4 regions of the Streptomyces sp. NPDC003042 genome follow, and region 4 is predicted to be linked to each of the others. Evidence: riboswitches for the same ligand, from Rfam matches in the RefSeq annotation. Region 4 holds a riboswitch; each other region holds the start of a gene.
What was found. A riboswitch is a leader RNA that binds a small molecule or an ion and turns the genes downstream of it on or off. The one in region 4 is predicted to bind cobalamin.

Region 1 (4,202 bases), on a different contig from region 4:
TCGAAGAGCAGGTGCAGGGCCCCGGACTCGGGGTGCGGCACGCGGTGCGCCCGTACGCCGAAGACCTCGGTCAGCAGTTCGGTCGTGAGTACGTCGTACGGAGCGCCGGAGGCGACGATCCGGCCGTGCTCGATGACGTAGAGCAGGTCGCAGTGGACGGCGGCGAGGTTGAGGTCGTGGAGTGCGGTGAGCACGGTGAGCCCGCTGCCGCGCACCAGCGACAGCACTTCCAACTGCTGGGCGACGTCGAGGTGGTTGGTGGGCTCGTCGAGCACGAGCACCTGCGGCTGCTGGGCCAGCGCGCGGGCGATCAGGACCCGCTGCTTCTCCCCGCCCGAGAGCGTGAGGAAGCCGCGGTCGGCCAGGTGTCCGGCGCCGACCCGCGCCAGCGCGGCCTCGCAGGCCTGCCGGTCCCCGGCGGTGGTGCGGGCCGTGGCACTCTGGTGCGGCAGCCGTCCCATCGCTACGACCTCGGTGACCGTGAAGTCGAACTCGGCGACCGACTCCTGGGGTAGCGCGGCCAGCCGGCGGGCGCCGTCGCGCGCGCTCATCGCGTGCAGGTCCTCCCCGCCGAGCCGGACCGTACCGGCCGTGGGGCGCAGCGCCCGGTAGACGCAGCGCAGCAGGCTGGACTTGCCGCTGCCGTTGGGTCCGACCAGCCCGACGAGCTGCCCGCCGCCCACCCGCAGGGTGACGTCCTCGACCAGCCGCGCGCCCGCGGTCTCGACCGTCAGGTCATCGATGTCGATCCGCATCACGCGCCTCCGAAGGTGTACGAGCGGCGGCTCATCAGCAGGACGAAGCACGGCACGCCGATGACTGCGGTCAGTACGCCCACCGGCAGTTCGGTCGGTGCCATCACGACGCGGGAGAGGATGTCCACCCAGATCATCAGGACCGCGCCCGCCAGCGGTGCGACGGCCAGCACCCGGCGGTGGTCGGCGCCGACCAGCATGCGTACGCCGTGGGGAACCATCAGTCCGACGAAGCCGATCGCACCGCTGACGGCGACCACGGCCCCGGTGACGGCCGCGCAGACCACGAAGAGCTCCTTGCGCAGCCGCCCCGCGTCCACGCCCAGCGCGGCCGCCGTCTCATCGCCCATGGCGAGCGCGTTCAGTCGGCGCGCCGACAGCGTGAGATGAACGAGGCCGGCGAGCACGGCGCCCGCGGCAACGGGCAGGGAGGCCCAGTTGGCGCCGCCGAGGCTGCCGAGCAGCCACATCATCGCGGAGCGGGCCGCCTCACCGCGCTCGGCCGCGAACACCATGAACGTGGTGACGGCCGAGAAGCCGTAGTACATCGCGCTGCCCGTGAGGACCAGCCGCATCGGGGTCAGACCACGAGCGGTGCGGGCGATCGCGTACACCAGCATCATGGCGAGCAGCGCGGAGAAGAACGCGGCGGTGGACAGCGCCCAGATACCGAGCGCGCCGAGCGCACCGAAGAGCATGACGGCGTTGGCGCCGACTGCCGCGCCCGAGGAGATGCCGAGGACGAAGGGGTCGGCGAGCGCGTTGCGGACCATGGCCTGCACGGCGACGCCGATGGCCGCGAGCCCTGCGCCGACGACCGCGGCCAGCAGGGCTCGCGGGAAGCGCAGTTCCCAGACGATGGTGTACGCCGGCACCTCGTCGGGGGCTATCGCTCCACCTGCCAGCCCCGACCAGAGATAGCGCAGCACCTCGCCCCAGGAGAGTCCGGAAGCCCCGATCCCCGCCCCGCAGACGACGGAGAGCACCAGCGCGACGCACAGGGCGGCGAGAAGAGGTGGCAGCGGCACGCGTCTTGGCGGCGCCGGCCCGGTGCCCGTTCGGGAAGCGTGCGGCGGCGCGGCAGCGCTGCTGTGTTCGACAGGTATGGCCACGGGCGGATCGCCTTCGCCTCGGGCCGTGCCACACGCCAAGGGAGCAGACCGCGACGTGGTGCGTCCGGCGCAGCACCCTCTCGCAGTCCACGGCGAGTTGTCAGGAGCCTTCACCGCCGCGGGTAATCGGGCTCACGGGGGACGGACCTGCCTACAGGTTCGTCACTCCGCCTACCGTTGCGGGTCAGCGCCGGACTTCCACCGGACTTCCCCCGCGGGGCGTGTGCAGCTTAGCGCGCTCCCGGCACGGCGCCGTGCGGGCCGAGCGGATACGGCCCTGAGCCCGAGTGCTGCAGCCAATGTGCTCAGGCCGATGAAGACGATGGACCGGCAGAACACGGCCAGCGACCCGACAGCTAAACGAACGCCAACAACAGGTGCTGCAATGGGTCGGCTGCCCCCGCCCGTGAGGGCCTGGCGCGCAGGGCCTCCACACTCGGCGCCCCGTCGGTGCGGGCGTCCGCGTCCCGGTACAGGCGGCACGAGACGCTCGGCGCGGCCCCCGCCACCGCGAACGGGTCGGCGCCATTGATCAGCACGGTGGGCGAGCCGGTCATGCCCCAGCGCGGCCTCTTCCTCCTCGCGCACCTCGACCAGCTCCACCTCCGCCGCCCGGCCGTCGAGCGCGGCGGCGATCCGCTCCTGCACGACCGGCGCGTTCGGGCAGTCGGGAACCGTCAGCCAAGCGGCATAAGGCGAACTCGCGGCGAGAACGGTCCAAGGACCGCAAGCCCGGTGGGCAGCGGGGACACCCGGGCTCGGGCCTGGAGTTCGCGCCGGTCTCGGAGTTGGCTGACACAGTGCCAGTCGAGCCCGCCGAGTGCTCGACCTGCGGCGAGTGTCTGGATTCGAACGCCCCTGGTGAGGGGTTCACCCCGGTCCAGCAGTGGGACGTCCCGCCGGTGACGCTGCGCAAGGTCCAGTTCGATCTGATGCGGCGGCGGTGCTCGGCCGGGCACCTCACCCAGGCGCCGCCTCCGGCGGGGGTGTCCGGGCCGGTCTGTTACGGCCCGAACGTGCGGGCGTTCGCCGCGCACATCGCTTATCGCGGGCATGTCAGCATGGAGCGGACCGCTGAGATGCTCGCGGAACTGTTCGGCTGCCCGGTGTCCACCGGGTTCGTCGCCTCCTGCCTGCGGCGACTGTCGACGCGGCTGGTCGGTTTCGAGACCGACCTGAAACGCGCGTTGGCCGCCGCGCCGCGGCTGCACCACGACGAGACCCCGGTGCCGGTCAACGGCGCGACCGGCTACGTCTACACCGCCCGCACCGACAATCTGATCTGGTACGGCGCGCACCAGACCCGCAGCCACGCCGCCATGGACGGCTTCGACATCCTGCCGCGCTTCGCCGGAGTGCTCATCCGCGATGACTGGCACGGCTACCACAAATACAGCGACACCACCCGTGGCGGGAAGGTCACCCAGGTGCAACTGTGCTGCGCTCACCTGCTGCGCGACCTCAAGGCCGTGTGGGAGTCCGACCCCGAACATCAGGCGTGGGCCGAGCAGATGCGCCAGACCTTGGAGAAGGCACGACGCCCCGTCGACACCGCGATCACGCAGGGCGCGGCCGGCCTGTCCACGACCACGAGCCAGAGCCTGCGGGATCTGTATCTCAACACCGCGCAGCAGGGCATCGACGCGAACACCCCCGGGACCGCCGGCCGCAGCCACGACGCCTACAAGCTGGCGAAACGGATGCGTGAGCGAGTCGATCAAGTCCTCAACTTCACCCTGGACTTCCACGTCGAGTGGACCGACAACCCAGCCGAGCAGGCGATCAGGATGGCCAAGCTCCAAGCCAAGATCAGCGGGAGCTGGCGCAGCATGCGAGGACTCACCGCGTTCTGCCGCGTCCGTTCCTACATCGCCACGGCCAAAGCCCACGGCGTCGAGGTCTTCACAGCCCTACGCAACGCCTTTCTGGGCGATCCCTGGAGCATCGCCACACCGGCATGACCATCAGGTCACCGCTGAATGGACCGTGCCCGCGGGTGGCGCGAGCGAAGGATGGTCGGGCGCGGGGCGGGCAGTCACGCCTGCTGCGGCCTGCGGAGTGGCTCGCTGTCGAGGCTGGCTGCCAGGGTCGCCGGTGATGCGGTGCGGCGTGGCCAGGTCCAGGCGGAGCGCAGGATGAAGGCCAGGAGCAGCACCTCGAGTCCGATGGAGAGGCCGTAGAAGTAGAAGTAGGTCCAGGACTCCCCTACCGCGTTGAACATCGAGACGGGGATGTAGAGCGTTGCTACGACGAGGTTGATGGTGCGGTTGACACGGGCGGGCAGTGTCGCGGAGAGCAGGATCATGAGGATCGGGATGGCCATGAGCGTGAGCGC
Region 2 (4,202 bases), on a different contig from region 4:
CACCCCGTACGTCGCCCGGCCCGTCAGGCCGCGCAGCATCTCCATTCCGGGCTCCAGGAGCGTGACGTCGCCGCGGAACTTGTTCACGAGGTACCCCGCGATCAGCGACTGGTCCTCGGGGGACAGCAACGCCGTCGTCCCGAAGAAGGAGGCGAAGACCCCGCCCCGGTCGATGTCCCCCACCACGACCACCGGGAAGCGGGCGGCCCGCGCGATGCCCATGTTCACGATGTCGGTCCGGCGCAGGTTGATCTCGGCCGGACTTCCCGCCCCCTCGCAGATCACGGCGTCATACGTGCCCCGCAGCTGCTCCAGGCAGTCCGTGACGATGCCGAGCAACTGCTCCTGCCGACCCCCGTGGTAGCCGCGCGCACTCATCTCGCCCACCGGCTTGCCCAGGAGCACCACCTGGCTGCTGCGGTCGCTGCCGGGCTTGAGCAGTACCGGGTTCATCAGCGCCGTCGGCTCCACGCGGGCCGCCTGGGCCTGCATCGCCTGCGCACGGCCTATCTCGGCGCCCTCGCGCGTCACGAACGAGTTCAGCGACATGTTCTGCGCCTTGAACGGGGCCACCTTCACGCCTTCGCGCGCCAGCCAGCGGCAGATGCCCGCCGTGACCACGCTCTTGCCCGCGTCCGACGTCGTGCCCGCGACCAGCAGTCCGCCGCCGCGCTTCGCACCGCTCATCCGCGCCCCCTCCGAGTGCACCGTGACATGGCAAACCGCAACGTCACACATGAAGCCAGTGCCAGCCACGTCACCCGCCGCGACAGCCGCACCGCCCGCTCGATGTCAGCGACCTCCACCGGCCGCCCCGCCTCACCGTTCAGCACGGCCCGGTGCTCGACCCGCCCGCCGTACGCCAGCGTCCCGCCCAGCCGTACGCCGAGCGCCCCGGCGAAGGAGGCCTCCACCGGGCCGGCGTTGGGGCTCGGGTGCCCGGCGGCGTCCGCGCGCCAGGCCCGTACGGCTCCCCGCCGGTCGGGGCCGGCGACCACGGCGGCGAGCGCCGTCAGCCGTGCCCCCGGCCAGCCGGCCAGGTCGTCCAGCCGCGCCGAGGCCCAGCCGTAGCGCAGGTAGCGGGGCGACTTGTGGCCCACCATGGCGTCGAGGGTGTTCACGGCGCGGAAGGCCAACAGCCCGGGCACCCCGGCGACGGCTCCCCACACCAGCGCCCCGACCACGGCGTCGGAGGTGTTCTCCGCGACCGATTCCACGACGGCGCGCGCCATCTGCTGCTCGTCCAGGGCCTGCGGGTCGCGCCCGCACAGGTGCGGCAGCCGCTCCCGGGCCACCTCGGCGTCCCCGGCGGCGAGCGCCCCGCCGATGGCGCGGGCCTCCCGGCCGAGCGAGGTGCCCCCGACCACGGCCCAGGTGGCCACGGTGGTCAGGGCGATACGGGTGGCCGCGGGCCGGGAGCGCACGGCGCGGGCGCCCAGCGCGCCGACGGCGGCCGCGCCCCCCGCGCACACCAGGGTATGGAGGACGCCCCGGGCGCGGTCGTCGCGCCACAGGGCGCGTTCGACAGCGGCGGCGGCTCGTCCGAAGGCGGCCACGGGGTGCCCTCGGCGCGGATCCCCGAGGATCCGGTCGCCGATCAGGCCCGCCGTGGCGCCGTACGCGAAAACGCGATCGGCACGCATGGTGGCAGGTATGTCCTCACTCAGGGTCCGCGCCCTGGTTCGACGTGTCCGGCGGCGAGAGTTCCTGGCTCCCGGGGCGCACGCACCGCGTGCGCTTCCCGGTGACAGTGGCGGGACCGCGCCGGATTCGCACCGGACTTCCTCTCCATGCCGCCGTATTGGCTCGGGCAGTCCACCACGCACCGAGAACGCCCGTCAACTTGCCGTTGACCTGGCGCTGACTCGCCGTCGGCCCGCGGTCACCGCGCCGTCGCCCCGCCGTCGCCCCGCCGTGAGAACGCGGGCCGTGAGAACGCGCGCCGGGCATGCGAAAGCTCCCTCCGGAAGAACCGGAAGGAGCTTTCACCTGTGGCGTCTCAGCTGACGATCAGGTAGATCCCGTACGCGACGGCCCCCGCGACGAGCGCGAAGCAGGCGTAGGCGCCGCTGCGGGCCAGGGTGGCGGCCCCGCCCTGCTCGGTGGCGGCCTCGTGCTTGGAGAGGCCCACCAGGCCCAGCGTGAAGAGGGCCACGAGCGCGACGGTGGCGGTGAGGCTGACCCCGAAGACGGAGCCGAGTGCTGCCCAGTCGATCTTCATACTGCCGCTTTCTGAATGTCTCGGTCTCTGTATGTCTCGGTCAGACCGCGGCGGCCGGAGCCGCCGGAGTGGTCGTGGCGGCCGGGATGGTCGCCCTGAGGTCCTCGTCGGTCACGGCGGCGGTCGTACCGGCCGCGACGGTGGCCGGCGGGACGGCGACCATGGCCATGGCCGTGGTGACGACACCGGGCTGCTCGGCCGCGGTGTCCCCGGTGACCGGCTCCACGTCGTTGACGTTGTGGTGGTCGATGACCTGACGGCGCGAGATGAACCAGATGGCCACGCAGGAGGCCACGAGGAAGACCGTGACGGCCGCGACGCCGATGTCACCGCTGCGCATGACCAGCTCGGCACCGGCGGCGACCAGAGCGGCGGCCGGCAGGGTCAGGCCCCAGGCGATGAACATCCGGGTGGCGGTGGACCAGCGGACCACGCCGCCCTTGCGGCCCAGGCCCGCACCCATGACCGCACCGGAGCACGCGTGGGTGGTGGAGAGGGAGAAGCCGAGGCTGGAGGAGGCCAGGATGACGCTGGCGGCCGAGGTCTGGGCGGCGAAGCCCTGCTGCGGCTGAAGGTCGGTGAGCCCCTTGCCCATGGTGCGGATGATGCGCCAGCCGCCCAGGTAGGTGCCCATCGCGATGGCCAGACCGGCGGAGACGATGACCCACACCGGCGGGTTGGCGCCGGCCGGCAGGGCGTTCCCGGCGATGAGCGCCAGCGTGATGATGCCCATCGTCTTCTGCGCGTCGTTGGTGCCGTGCGCGAGGGAGACGAGACCGGCCGAGGCGATCTGACCGGTGCGGTAGCCCTTGGCGGAGGTCTTCTCGCCGACCCTGTTGCCGAGCTTGTACGTGATCTTGGCTGCCAGCAGCGCGGCCAGGCCGGCCACGAGCGGAGCGGCGATCGCCGGGATGAGCACCTTGGTGACGACGACGCTGCCGTTGACCGCGCCGATGCCGGCCGAGGCCACCGCGGCGCCGATCAGGCCGCCCATCAGGGCGTGGGAGGAGCTGGAAGGAAGTCCGACCAGCCAGGTGACGAGATTCCAGAGGATCGCGCCGACCAGGGCGGCGAAGATCACTTCTGGCTGGATGCCTTCCTCGTTGACCAGGCCCTTGGAAATCGTCTTGGCGACCTCCACGGACATGAAGGCGCCGACGAGGTTCAGCACGGCGGACATCGCCACCGCAGTCTTGGGCTTGAGGGCGCCGGTCGAGATGGTGGTGGCCATCGCGTTGGCCGTGTCGTGGAAACCGTTCGTGAAGTCGAACACGAGAGCGGTAATGATCACGATCCCGAGGAGAAGCGTTATGTGCTCCATTTACCCAGGCTTCTGTTTGACGTCAGTGGCTCGGCGACCGTAGGCAATCTGGATGAACGGAAGGTGAACTGAGTGGGGCGCGATGGTGTCCCCCCTCGGCGCGCGATCGGGACCTTCGTCCCGATTCTGCCGTAGATCCATCGATTAATGCACGTCAAAGCCGGGTGAATGAACCGCTCCACCCGGGACCTCCGGTGCGGAGGCCCGCCCCGGTGGACCCCGAAGGAGACCCAGATCACCTCCGGACCGCCTCTTCGCCGCCCCGCCCGGAACGATCTCCTCCGGTGGCCCGTCCGCCCCCGCGCCTCGACACTGGAGCGGTGCGTACCGCCACAGTGACGGCAGCGGCCGTCACCACGACCCTGATCGGTGCCGGAGCAGCCGCTGTCGCGGCCGGCCGGTACGCCGCCGACGTCGCCCTGCGCCCCGAACCGGGCCGCCCCCTGCGCGGCGGCCCCCGGCTCAGCGTCCACTCCACCGCCGCGGGACGGGTCGTGCTGACCCGCTCGGCGGCGTCCCTGCGCCCCGGTACCTACGGGCTGGACGCGCCGGGAGTGCACGCGGTGGTCGGCCCCGTCCTCGCCGACGTCCCCCATGAACCCGACACCGTCGTACGTCGCCTCCTCGCCGTCACCCACGGCAGCCTCGACCCCGGCACCC
Region 3 (4,202 bases), on a different contig from region 4:
GCGGCACGTACGGGGCGTAGGGCGGCGGCCCCGGAAAGGGATGCGGCCCGGGGTGCGGGTACTGGCTGGGACCGGGCTGCGGCGGCACGCCCGGCGGCGGCGGTGGCTGACCCCCGTTCGGCCGCGATATCGGGCCGTACGGGTTCGGTCCCCCGAAAGTCACGCCGGTTTCCTTCCTGAGATGCGGGACGGGTGTGCTGGGCAGCGATCCTGGTGGATCTCCGCCGAAGTCAACACGATCAACACAGTCAACACGGTGAGCACAGTCAACTGCCAACTCCGCGACCGCACATGGGGTTGCCTACGCCTGCCCGGCCATCGCCCTCGAAACGTGCGTCGGCGGGCTGCCCGTCGGGTCGACGACAGGTCGTCACCGGGTCAGCGGTGCTCGGGATTGGGGAAGTCGAAGCGGCAGCCCGCGTCCCACTCGGACCGCTGGTTGCCATGGGCCGGCATGCCGCCCGCGCGCTTGAGGAGCGCGGCGAGGTGCATCAGGTTCCACGACATGAAGGTCGTGTTGCGGTTGGTGAAGTCGTTCTCCGGCCCGCCCGAACCGGGGTCGAGGTACGAGGGCCCGGGCCCGGCCTCGCCGATCCAGCCCGCGTCGGCCTGCGGCGGGATGGCGTAGCCCAGGTGCTGGAGGCTGTACAGGATGTTCATGGCGCAGTGCTTGACGCCGTCCTCGTTGCCGGTGATGAGCGCCCCGCCCACCCGGCCGTAATAGGCGTACTGCCCCCGGTCGTTCAGCAGGGAGGAGCAGGCGTAGAGCCGCTCGATGACCTGCTTCATGACGGAGCTGTTGTCCCCGAGCCAGATGGGGCCGCAGAGCACCAGGATGTCGGCGTCCATGATCTGGCTGTAGAGGACCGGCCACTGATCGCTCTCCCAGCCGTGGTCGGTCATGTCCGGCCAGACACCCGTAGCGATGTCGTGGTCGACCGCCCGGATCAGGGACGTCCGGGCGCCGGCGGCCTCCATGACGGCGCGGCTCCTGGAGATCAGGCCCTCGGTGTTGCTGGTCTCGGGCGAGCGCTTGAGGGTGCAGTTCACGTAGACGGCGGAAAGGTCCGAGTAGTCGGGGTGGTTCGCGGTGGCGGAATCGTCGGGCACGCCCCCCACCCTGCCCACCGCCGGCCGGGATCGCCAGCGCGCCGCGCCCGTCCGGGCCGCCTTGGGGTTGGTACCGGTCGGCGCGGGCGACTAGGGTCAGCGGGCCTTGGTGTTCGGGAAACCGGTGGAAAACCGGTGCGGCCCTCGCCACTGTGATCGGGAAGTCCGGCTCCACTCCTGCGGGAAAGCCACTGGGACCGCGCGGGAGACCGTACGGCCCCGGGAAGGCGGAGTTCAGGGCATCAGTACCCGTGAGCCAGGAGACCGGCCGGGGCGCGTCGTCCATCCACGAGGTGCTGGAGAGGTCTCTCTACTCATGCATATAGCCGAGGGGTTCCTGCCCCCTTTGCACGCGGTCGCCTGGGGCGCCGCATCCGCTCCCTTCGTCGTCCACGGTGTCCGCGCCCTGACCCGTGAGGTCAAGGCCAACCCGGAGAGCACGCTGCTGCTCGGGGCGTCCGGAGCGTTCACTTTTGTCCTGTCCGCCCTGAAGATCCCCTCCGTGACGGGCAGTTGCTCGCACCCCACCGGGACCGGGCTCGGCGCCATCCTCTTCCGGCCGCCGATCATGGCGGTGCTCGGCACCATCACCCTGCTGTTCCAGGCCCTGCTGCTGGCGCACGGCGGGCTCACAACCCTCGGTGCCAACGTCTTCTCGATGGCGGTCGCCGGGCCGTGGGCGGGCTACGCCGTCTACCGGCTGCTGCGGAAGTTCGACGTACCGCTGATGGTGACCGTGTTCTTCGGTGCCTTCTTCGCCGACCTGGTCACCTACTGCGTGACCTCCGTCCAGCTGGCGCTCGCCTTCCCGGACCCGGGCAGCGGATTCGTCGGCTCCCTGGAGAAGTTCGCGGGCATCTTCGCGCTCACCCAGATCCCGCTCGCGGTCAGCGAAGGGCTGCTGACCGTGCTCGTGGTGCGGCTGCTGATGCAGTCCAGCAAGTCCGACCTGGTGCGCCTGGGCGTCGCCCGGCTGACCGGTGGCACCAAGGCGCGGCAGGAGGCGACGAACCGATGACCAGGAACGCGAAGATCAACACCCTGCTGCTGCTCCTGGTGGCGGCGCTGGCCGTGCTCCCGCTCGCGCTGGGGCTGGGCGACGGCCAGGAGGAGCCGTTCGCGGGCGCCGACGCGCAGGCGGAGGCGGCCATCACCGAGATCGAGCCGGACTACGAGCCGTGGTTCTCCCCCCTGTACGAACCCCCCTCGGCGGAGATCGAGTCGGCGCTGTTCGCCCTCCAGGCGGCGCTCGGCGCGGGCGTGCTCGCGTACTACTTCGGCGTCCGTACGGGCCGGCGCCAGGCCGCCGCCGCAGCGGGGTCCGAGGCCGGGGCCGGGGCGCCCTCCGCCACGCCGGAGCCGTAGGCGGTGCTGCCGATCGACGTGGCGGCGCACAGCAGCCGCTGGCGGCGCCGCCACCCGCTGGAGAAGGCCCTGTTGGGGTTCGGGCTGACCGTCACCGCCGTGTGCCTGCCGCCCTGGCCCGGCGGGCCGCTGGTCGCCGCGGCGACCCTGGCCGTATTGCTGGGGCCCGCCGGGGTGGCCGGGCGGCAGCTGTGGCGGGCCTTCCGGATCCCGCTGGGCTTCTGCTTCACCGGGGCGCTGCCGCTGCTGGTCTCCGTCGGGGGGCCGGACGGGTTCCTCGCGCCGGCCCCTGACGGCCTGCGGCACGCCGGGGAACTGCTGCTGCGTACGTCGGCGGCCTCGCTCGGCGTGCTGCTCTTCGCCTTCACCACCCCCGTCTCGGACGTCCTTCCCCGGCTGGTCCGGGCCGGGGTGCCGGCCCCCGTGGTGGACGTGGCCCTGGTCATGTACCGGATCGGCTTCCTGCTGCTGGACTCCCTGGCCCAGGTCCGGCGGGCGCAGGCGGCCCGCCTCGGGAACACCGGCCGGGCGGCGGCGTGGCGTTCGGTCGCCGGGCTCGCCGCGACCTCGTTCGTCCGGGCCTTCGACCGCGCGGCGCGGCTCCAGGAGGGGCTGGCCGGGCGCGGGTACGACGGCGCGCTGCGGGTGCTCGTACCGCGGGCGGCGCTGTCCTGGCGGTTCCTGACGGCGTCCGCCGCCCTCCTGACCGGGCTGGTCGCCGCAACCCTCGTACTGAAGGAGCTCTCCCGTTGAGTCCGTTGGTGGAACTGGTCGGCGCGGGCTACGCGTACGAGGACGGGCCCGCGGTGCTGTCCGGCGTGGACTTCGGCATCGCCGAGGGACGGGCGCTGGTCCTGCTGGGCCGCAACGGCAGCGGCAAGACCACGCTGATGCGGCTGCTGAGCGGGGGCCTGCGGCCGGGTTCGGGCACGCTGCGGCTCGACGGCACGGCGGTGACGTACGACCGGTCCGGGCTGACCCGGCTGCGGACGGCGGTGCAGCTGGTGGTCCAGGACCCGGACGACCAGCTCTTCGCCGCCTCGGTGGAACAGGACGTCTCCTTCGGCCCGATGAACCTGGGCCTGCCCGCGCCGGAGGTCCGGCAGCGGGTCGACGCCGCACTGAAGGCCCTGGACATCACGGCGCTGCGGGACCGCCCGACCCACCTGCTCTCGTACGGGCAGCGCAAGCGGGCGGCGATCGCGGGCGCGGTGGCGATGGCCCCGCGCGTGCTGATCCTGGACGAGCCGACGGCCGGGCTGGACCCGGACGGCCAGGAGCGGCTGCTGGACGTCCTGGCCGGCCTCACGGACACGACGGTGGTGATGGCCACGCACGACGTGGACCTCGCGGTGCGCTGGGCCGACGACGCGGCGGTCCTGACCCCGTCGGGCATCCGCGTGGGCCCGGCGCCGACCCTCTTGTCGGACCCGGCCCTCCTCACGTCGGCGGGCCTGCGCCAGGCCTGGTCCCCGGCGGTGACGGCCCTGCTCCGCACGCACGGCCTGCTGGCCCCGGGCGCCCCCGGCCCCCGTACCCCGCAGGAGCTGTCCGCGTGGAAGTCGGTACGCGGCTGACCGCACGCCGCGCAAACTTAGGATGTCGGCATGTCGCTCCCGCACGCCATCCTCACCGCCCTGCTCGAGAAGCCCTCGTCGGGGCTGGAGCTGACCCGGCGGTTCGACAAGTCGATCGGCTACTTCTGGTCGGCGACGCACCAGCAGATC
Region 4 (4,202 bases):
ACGCCAGCGGGCGTTGGAGCGGCCGGCCTGCTCGGTCGGGTAGAAGTTGATGTCCACGACGCGGTCGAGGAAGGTCACGGCGGTGCGGACGGTCTCGTCCAGACGCTCCCAGTCGATCTCCCCCTCCACGACGAAGGCGCCCATGTTGACCGAGCCGAGGTTGCAGACGGCCGTCTCGCCGTCGTTGGTGACCTCGATGATCTCGGTGCACAGGTTGGAGGAGTGGACGACCGAGCCCGGCTCGGCGGTCTGGTTCGCCGTGCGGTTGGAGGCGTCCTTGAAGGTCATCCAGCCCTGGCCGGTCTGCGCGAGGGTGCGCATCATCCGGCCGTACAGGTCGCGGGCGGGCATGGTCTTGCGCGCCAGGCCGTCCGCCTCGGCCTTGCGGTACGCGGCGTCGAACGCGTCGCCCCACAGGTCGACGAGCTCGGGCACGTCGGCCGGGGAGAACAGCGACCAGTCGGCGTCGGAATTCACGCGGCGCATGAACTCGTCCGGCACCCAGTGGGCCAGGTTCAGGTTGTGCGTACGGCGCTGGTCCTCACCGGTATTGTCACGCAGCTCCAGGAACTCCTCGATGTCCGCGTGCCAGGTCTCCAGGTAGACGGCGGCGGCGCCCTTGCGCCGGCCGCCCTGGTTCACGGCGGCGACGGAGGCGTCGAGGGTCTTCAGGAACGGCACGATGCCGTTGGAGTGGCCGTTGGTGCCGCGGATCAGCGAACCGCGGGCGCGGATGCGGGAGTACGAGAGACCGATGCCGCCCGCGTGCTTGGACAGGCGCGCCACCTGGTGGTAGCGGTCGTAGATCGAGTCGAGCTCGTCCAGCGGGGAGTCCAGCAGGTAGCAGGAGGACATCTGCGGGTGCCGGGTGCCGGAGTTGAAGAGCGTGGGGGAGGACGGCAGGTAGTCGAGGCGGCTCATCAGTCGGTAGAGCGAGGCCACTTCCTCGACGGCCGGGATGCTTTCGTCCGCGGCGAGGCCGCAGGCCACGCGCAGCATGAAGTACTGCGGGGTCTCGATGACCTGGCGGGTGATCGGGTGGCGCAGCAGGTAGCGGCTGTGCAGCGTCCGCAGGCCGAAGAAGCCGAAGCGGTCGTCCGCGCCTTCGGCGAGGGCGTGCTCGACCAGCGCGTCCAGGCGGCGCGCGTGGGTCCGTACGAAGGAGGCCGTACGGTCGGCGATGAGCCCCTCGCGGTGACCGACCTCCACGGAGGCGGCGAAGGAGGTGGCGCCCTGGCCGGCGGCCTCGGCGGCGACGGCCAGCGTCAACAGCCGGGCGGCGAGACGGGAGTACGCCGGGTCCTCGGAGATCAGGCCCGCCGCGGCCTCGGTGGCCAGTCCGCGCAGTTCGGCCTCGTCGGCGACGGAGCTGCGCCCGCGCAGGGCGGCGGCGGCGACCTTGCCGGGGTCGGTGTCGGGGAGGTCGGCCGTCAGCTCGGTCAGGGTGCGCAGCAGCGCGGCCCCAGGACCTTGCGGGTCGGACGGAACGGACTCGGCGCGCGGTGCGGCAGGCGCGATGGTCACGGGGGGAGCTCTCCCTCGCTCGGCCCGGTCATCGGCGGGGCGGGGCGCGACGGAGCGCATGCGGGCGTGGCAGGTACGCGTACACCGCATGGCGTCCACCGGCCCAACCGCGAGGCCCGGACGTATCGGCACCCGGTTCGGTCGAGCCGGGCGCGCTGTCGGCAGGTCCTCGGACTTGCGGGTGCACGAAGGGGTGCACTTCATACCGTTGCGGGACAGTTCCGGATTCGCACCGGATTCCCCTGCGGCGACAGCAGCCTTGAGCATACATGTGGGGGCGCCCGCTTGCGTGACCCCCCACATGTTGTGTCGGCGCGGCTACAGCTCCAGTCGGTACGTGAGGAGCGTCAGCCCCGGAACCGGGGCCCAGTCCCGCTCCGGAGTACGGACGAAGCCGAGCCGTTCGTAGATCCGCTGGGCGCCGGTCATGCCGCGCTGGGTGGACAGCACCAGGTGCGTGACGCCCTCCAACTGCCGGGCGCGGGCCACGCAGGCGCGGACCAGGGCCTCGCCCACGCCCCGCCCGCGGGCCTCGCGGGAAACGGCCAGCATCCGGAACTCCGCCTCGCCCGGCCCGGCGATGTCGGCCAGCGGGCTCCCGGGCGGGGCGAAGGTCACGCCGCCGAGCACGGTGCCCTCGTACGCGGCGACGAGGACCTCCCCATCGGCGGCCCGGCCGGCGACATCGCGCAGCACGCCCGCGTAGTACGCCTCGCCGGAGGTCAGCAGCCCGTCGCCCAAGTACGCCTGCGCGGTGAGCTCGCCCAGCTCTTCGTATTCGGCGGGCACTGCCGGCCTGATCAAGATGTCCATGCGGTCGAGTGTGCCGGACGGGTGTCGGTCGTCGGCGCTATCGTCGGAGAGCACCGTCGAAGAAGGTGAGCGAGGCATGACCGTGATGACCGACCGGCCCCACATGACGATCGAAGAGTTCGAGCACCTGGCCCGCACAGCGGCCCGCGAGGCGGAGGGGCTGCGACTGGAATTCATCGGTGGGGTGCTGAGGAGCAAGGCCATGCCGGACGGGGACCACGGGCGGGTCATTCTGTGGCTGACGCGGATCTGCGTGCAGCACCACCCGGAGTTCTGGCTGCACCCAGGGCGGGGGATCAAGGCAGAACAGTACCGGGAGGGCCGCGCCATTCCGGACGGGGTTCTGGCGCACGAGGACGCGTTCGTAGGACAGGGCCACTGGGTGGATCCGAGCCCGATCCTGATGGCCGTCGAGGTGACCACGTGGGACTCCGACACCGAGCGGCGCGACCGGATCGAGAAGCCGCGCGCTTATGCGCAGACCGGTATCCCCGTCTACCTCCTCATCGACCGGCTCAAGTGCCAGGTTCTCGTCCACAGCGACCCGGATGGCGACCGCTACGAGACTGTGCGCACCGTTCCCTTCGGCAAGGAAGTCAAGCTTCCCGAACCCGTCGGCATCACCCTCCAGACCGAGCCCCTCAAGGACTGGGTGCGCTGAGCACGCCGCAGGGCCCCCGCCCAGGATGGGCGGGGGCCCTGCGTACGTATGGGCTCAGCAGCAGCGGAAGCCCTCGCGGGGGTTCGCCTCGCGGGCGTCCGTGCGCTCGCGTTCGAAGGCGCGGCGGGTCATGACCTCCGCGTCCGGGGCGTGGGAACGGGCGTGGGCGACGTACCGGTCGTAGGCCGCCTCCCCCGAGAACTCCCGTACGTAGAACCGGGCTCGCGCGAGGACGCTGCGCAGGCTCATGACGACACCGGCTCCTTCGCCCGGCCGCCGCCCGAGTCGAGGCCGGCGGTCGCGAGTTCCGCCTTCTCCTCGGCCGTCGCGATCAGACCGGCCGGGGCGACGATCTTCGACTCGGTCCACGGGACCTCGGAGAGCTTCACGGACTCCGGGTTGCTGATGGCCTTGAAGCAGGTCCGGGCCGCGTCCGCCAGCACCACGATGATCAGGACCGCGAACAGCACCGACAGGACGCCGTCGACCGTGGCGTTGGTGACCACGGTGTGCATGTCGTCCATGTTCTTGGCGGGCGGCAGCACCTTCCCGGCGTCGATGCCGGTCTGGTACTTCTCGCGCTGCGCGAAGAAGCCGACCTTCACGTCCTCGGAGAAGATCTTCTGGTAGCTGGCGGTGAGGGTGACGGCCACGTCCCAGGCGAGCGGAACACCCGTGATCCAGGCCCACTTGAGCCGTCCGGACTTGATCAGCAGGGTCGTGCAGACGGCCAGGGCCACCGCCGCGAGCAGCTGGTTCGCGATGCCGAACAGCGGGAAGAGCTGGTTGATGCCGCCCAGCGGGTCCTTGACGCCGACCCACAGGAAGTAGCCCCAGCCGCCGACGACGACCGCGCTCGCCAGCCACACGCCCGGCTTCCAGCTGACCTCCTTGAAGGACTTGTGCACGTTGCCGAGGGTGTCCTGGAGCATGAACCGCCCGACGCGGGTGCCCGCGTCGACCGTCGTCAGGATGAAGAGGGCCTCGAACATGATGGCGAAGTGGTACCAGAAGGCCTTCATCGCGGTCCCGCCGATCACGGCGGAGAAGATCTCGGACATGCCGAGCGCGAAGGTCGGCGCACCGCCCGTACGGGACAGCAGGCTGCTCTCCTCCACGTCCTTCGCGGCCTGCGCGAGGGCCTCCGGGCTGATGGCGAAGCCGAAGTTCGTCACGGCCTGCGAGGCGGACTCGACGGTGGTGC

Region 1: another riboswitch for cobalamin. It lies ahead of ACWDYJ_RS28785 (FecCD family ABC transporter permease); the one in region 4 lies ahead of ACWDYJ_RS30070 (ribonucleoside-diphosphate reductase subunit alpha).
Region 2: another riboswitch for cobalamin. It lies ahead of ACWDYJ_RS02130 (cobalamin biosynthesis protein); the one in region 4 lies ahead of ACWDYJ_RS30070 (ribonucleoside-diphosphate reductase subunit alpha).
Region 3: another riboswitch for cobalamin. It lies ahead of ACWDYJ_RS34815 (energy-coupling factor ABC transporter permease); the one in region 4 lies ahead of ACWDYJ_RS30070 (ribonucleoside-diphosphate reductase subunit alpha).

What each region holds. Positions count from the first base shown of each region.
Region 1 covers NZ_JBSFTP010000075.1:29,622-33,823, forward strand. The annotation lists gene ACWDYJ_RS28780 (ABC transporter ATP-binding protein) at 1-755, opposite strand, end outside; gene ACWDYJ_RS28785 (FecCD family ABC transporter permease) at 755-1,783, opposite strand; cobalamin riboswitch at 1,967-2,102, opposite strand; gene tnpC (IS66 family transposase) at 2,395-3,828, shown strand; gene ACWDYJ_RS28795 (DUF6326 family protein) at 3,903-4,202, opposite strand, start outside.
Region 2 covers NZ_JBSFTP010000002.1:180,467-184,668, forward strand. The annotation lists gene ACWDYJ_RS02125 (cobyric acid synthase) at 1-687, opposite strand, end outside; gene ACWDYJ_RS02130 (cobalamin biosynthesis protein) at 684-1,643, opposite strand; cobalamin riboswitch at 1,681-1,834, opposite strand; gene ACWDYJ_RS02135 (hypothetical protein) at 2,000-2,221, opposite strand; gene ACWDYJ_RS02140 (anion permease) at 2,262-3,542, opposite strand; gene ACWDYJ_RS02145 (alpha/beta hydrolase family protein) at 3,863-4,202, shown strand, end outside.
Region 3 covers NZ_JBSFTP010000132.1:2,708-6,909, forward strand. The annotation lists gene ACWDYJ_RS34805 (hypothetical protein) at 1-7, opposite strand, end outside; gene ACWDYJ_RS34810 (flavodoxin family protein) at 379-1,110, opposite strand; cobalamin riboswitch at 1,201-1,397, shown strand; gene ACWDYJ_RS34815 (energy-coupling factor ABC transporter permease) at 1,427-2,128, shown strand; gene ACWDYJ_RS34820 (energy-coupling factor ABC transporter substrate-binding protein) at 2,125-2,475, shown strand; gene cbiQ (cobalt ECF transporter T component CbiQ) at 2,479-3,228, shown strand; gene ACWDYJ_RS34830 (energy-coupling factor ABC transporter ATP-binding protein) at 3,225-4,052, shown strand; gene ACWDYJ_RS34835 (PadR family transcriptional regulator) at 4,083-4,202, shown strand, end outside.
Region 4 covers NZ_JBSFTP010000083.1:17,962-22,163, forward strand. The annotation lists gene ACWDYJ_RS30070 (ribonucleoside-diphosphate reductase subunit alpha) at 1-1,524, opposite strand, end outside; cobalamin riboswitch at 1,668-1,801, opposite strand; gene ACWDYJ_RS30075 (GNAT family N-acetyltransferase) at 1,843-2,337, opposite strand; gene ACWDYJ_RS30080 (Uma2 family endonuclease) at 2,414-2,998, shown strand; gene ACWDYJ_RS30085 (YbdD/YjiX family protein) at 3,053-3,247, opposite strand; gene ACWDYJ_RS30090 (carbon starvation CstA family protein) at 3,244-4,202, opposite strand, start outside.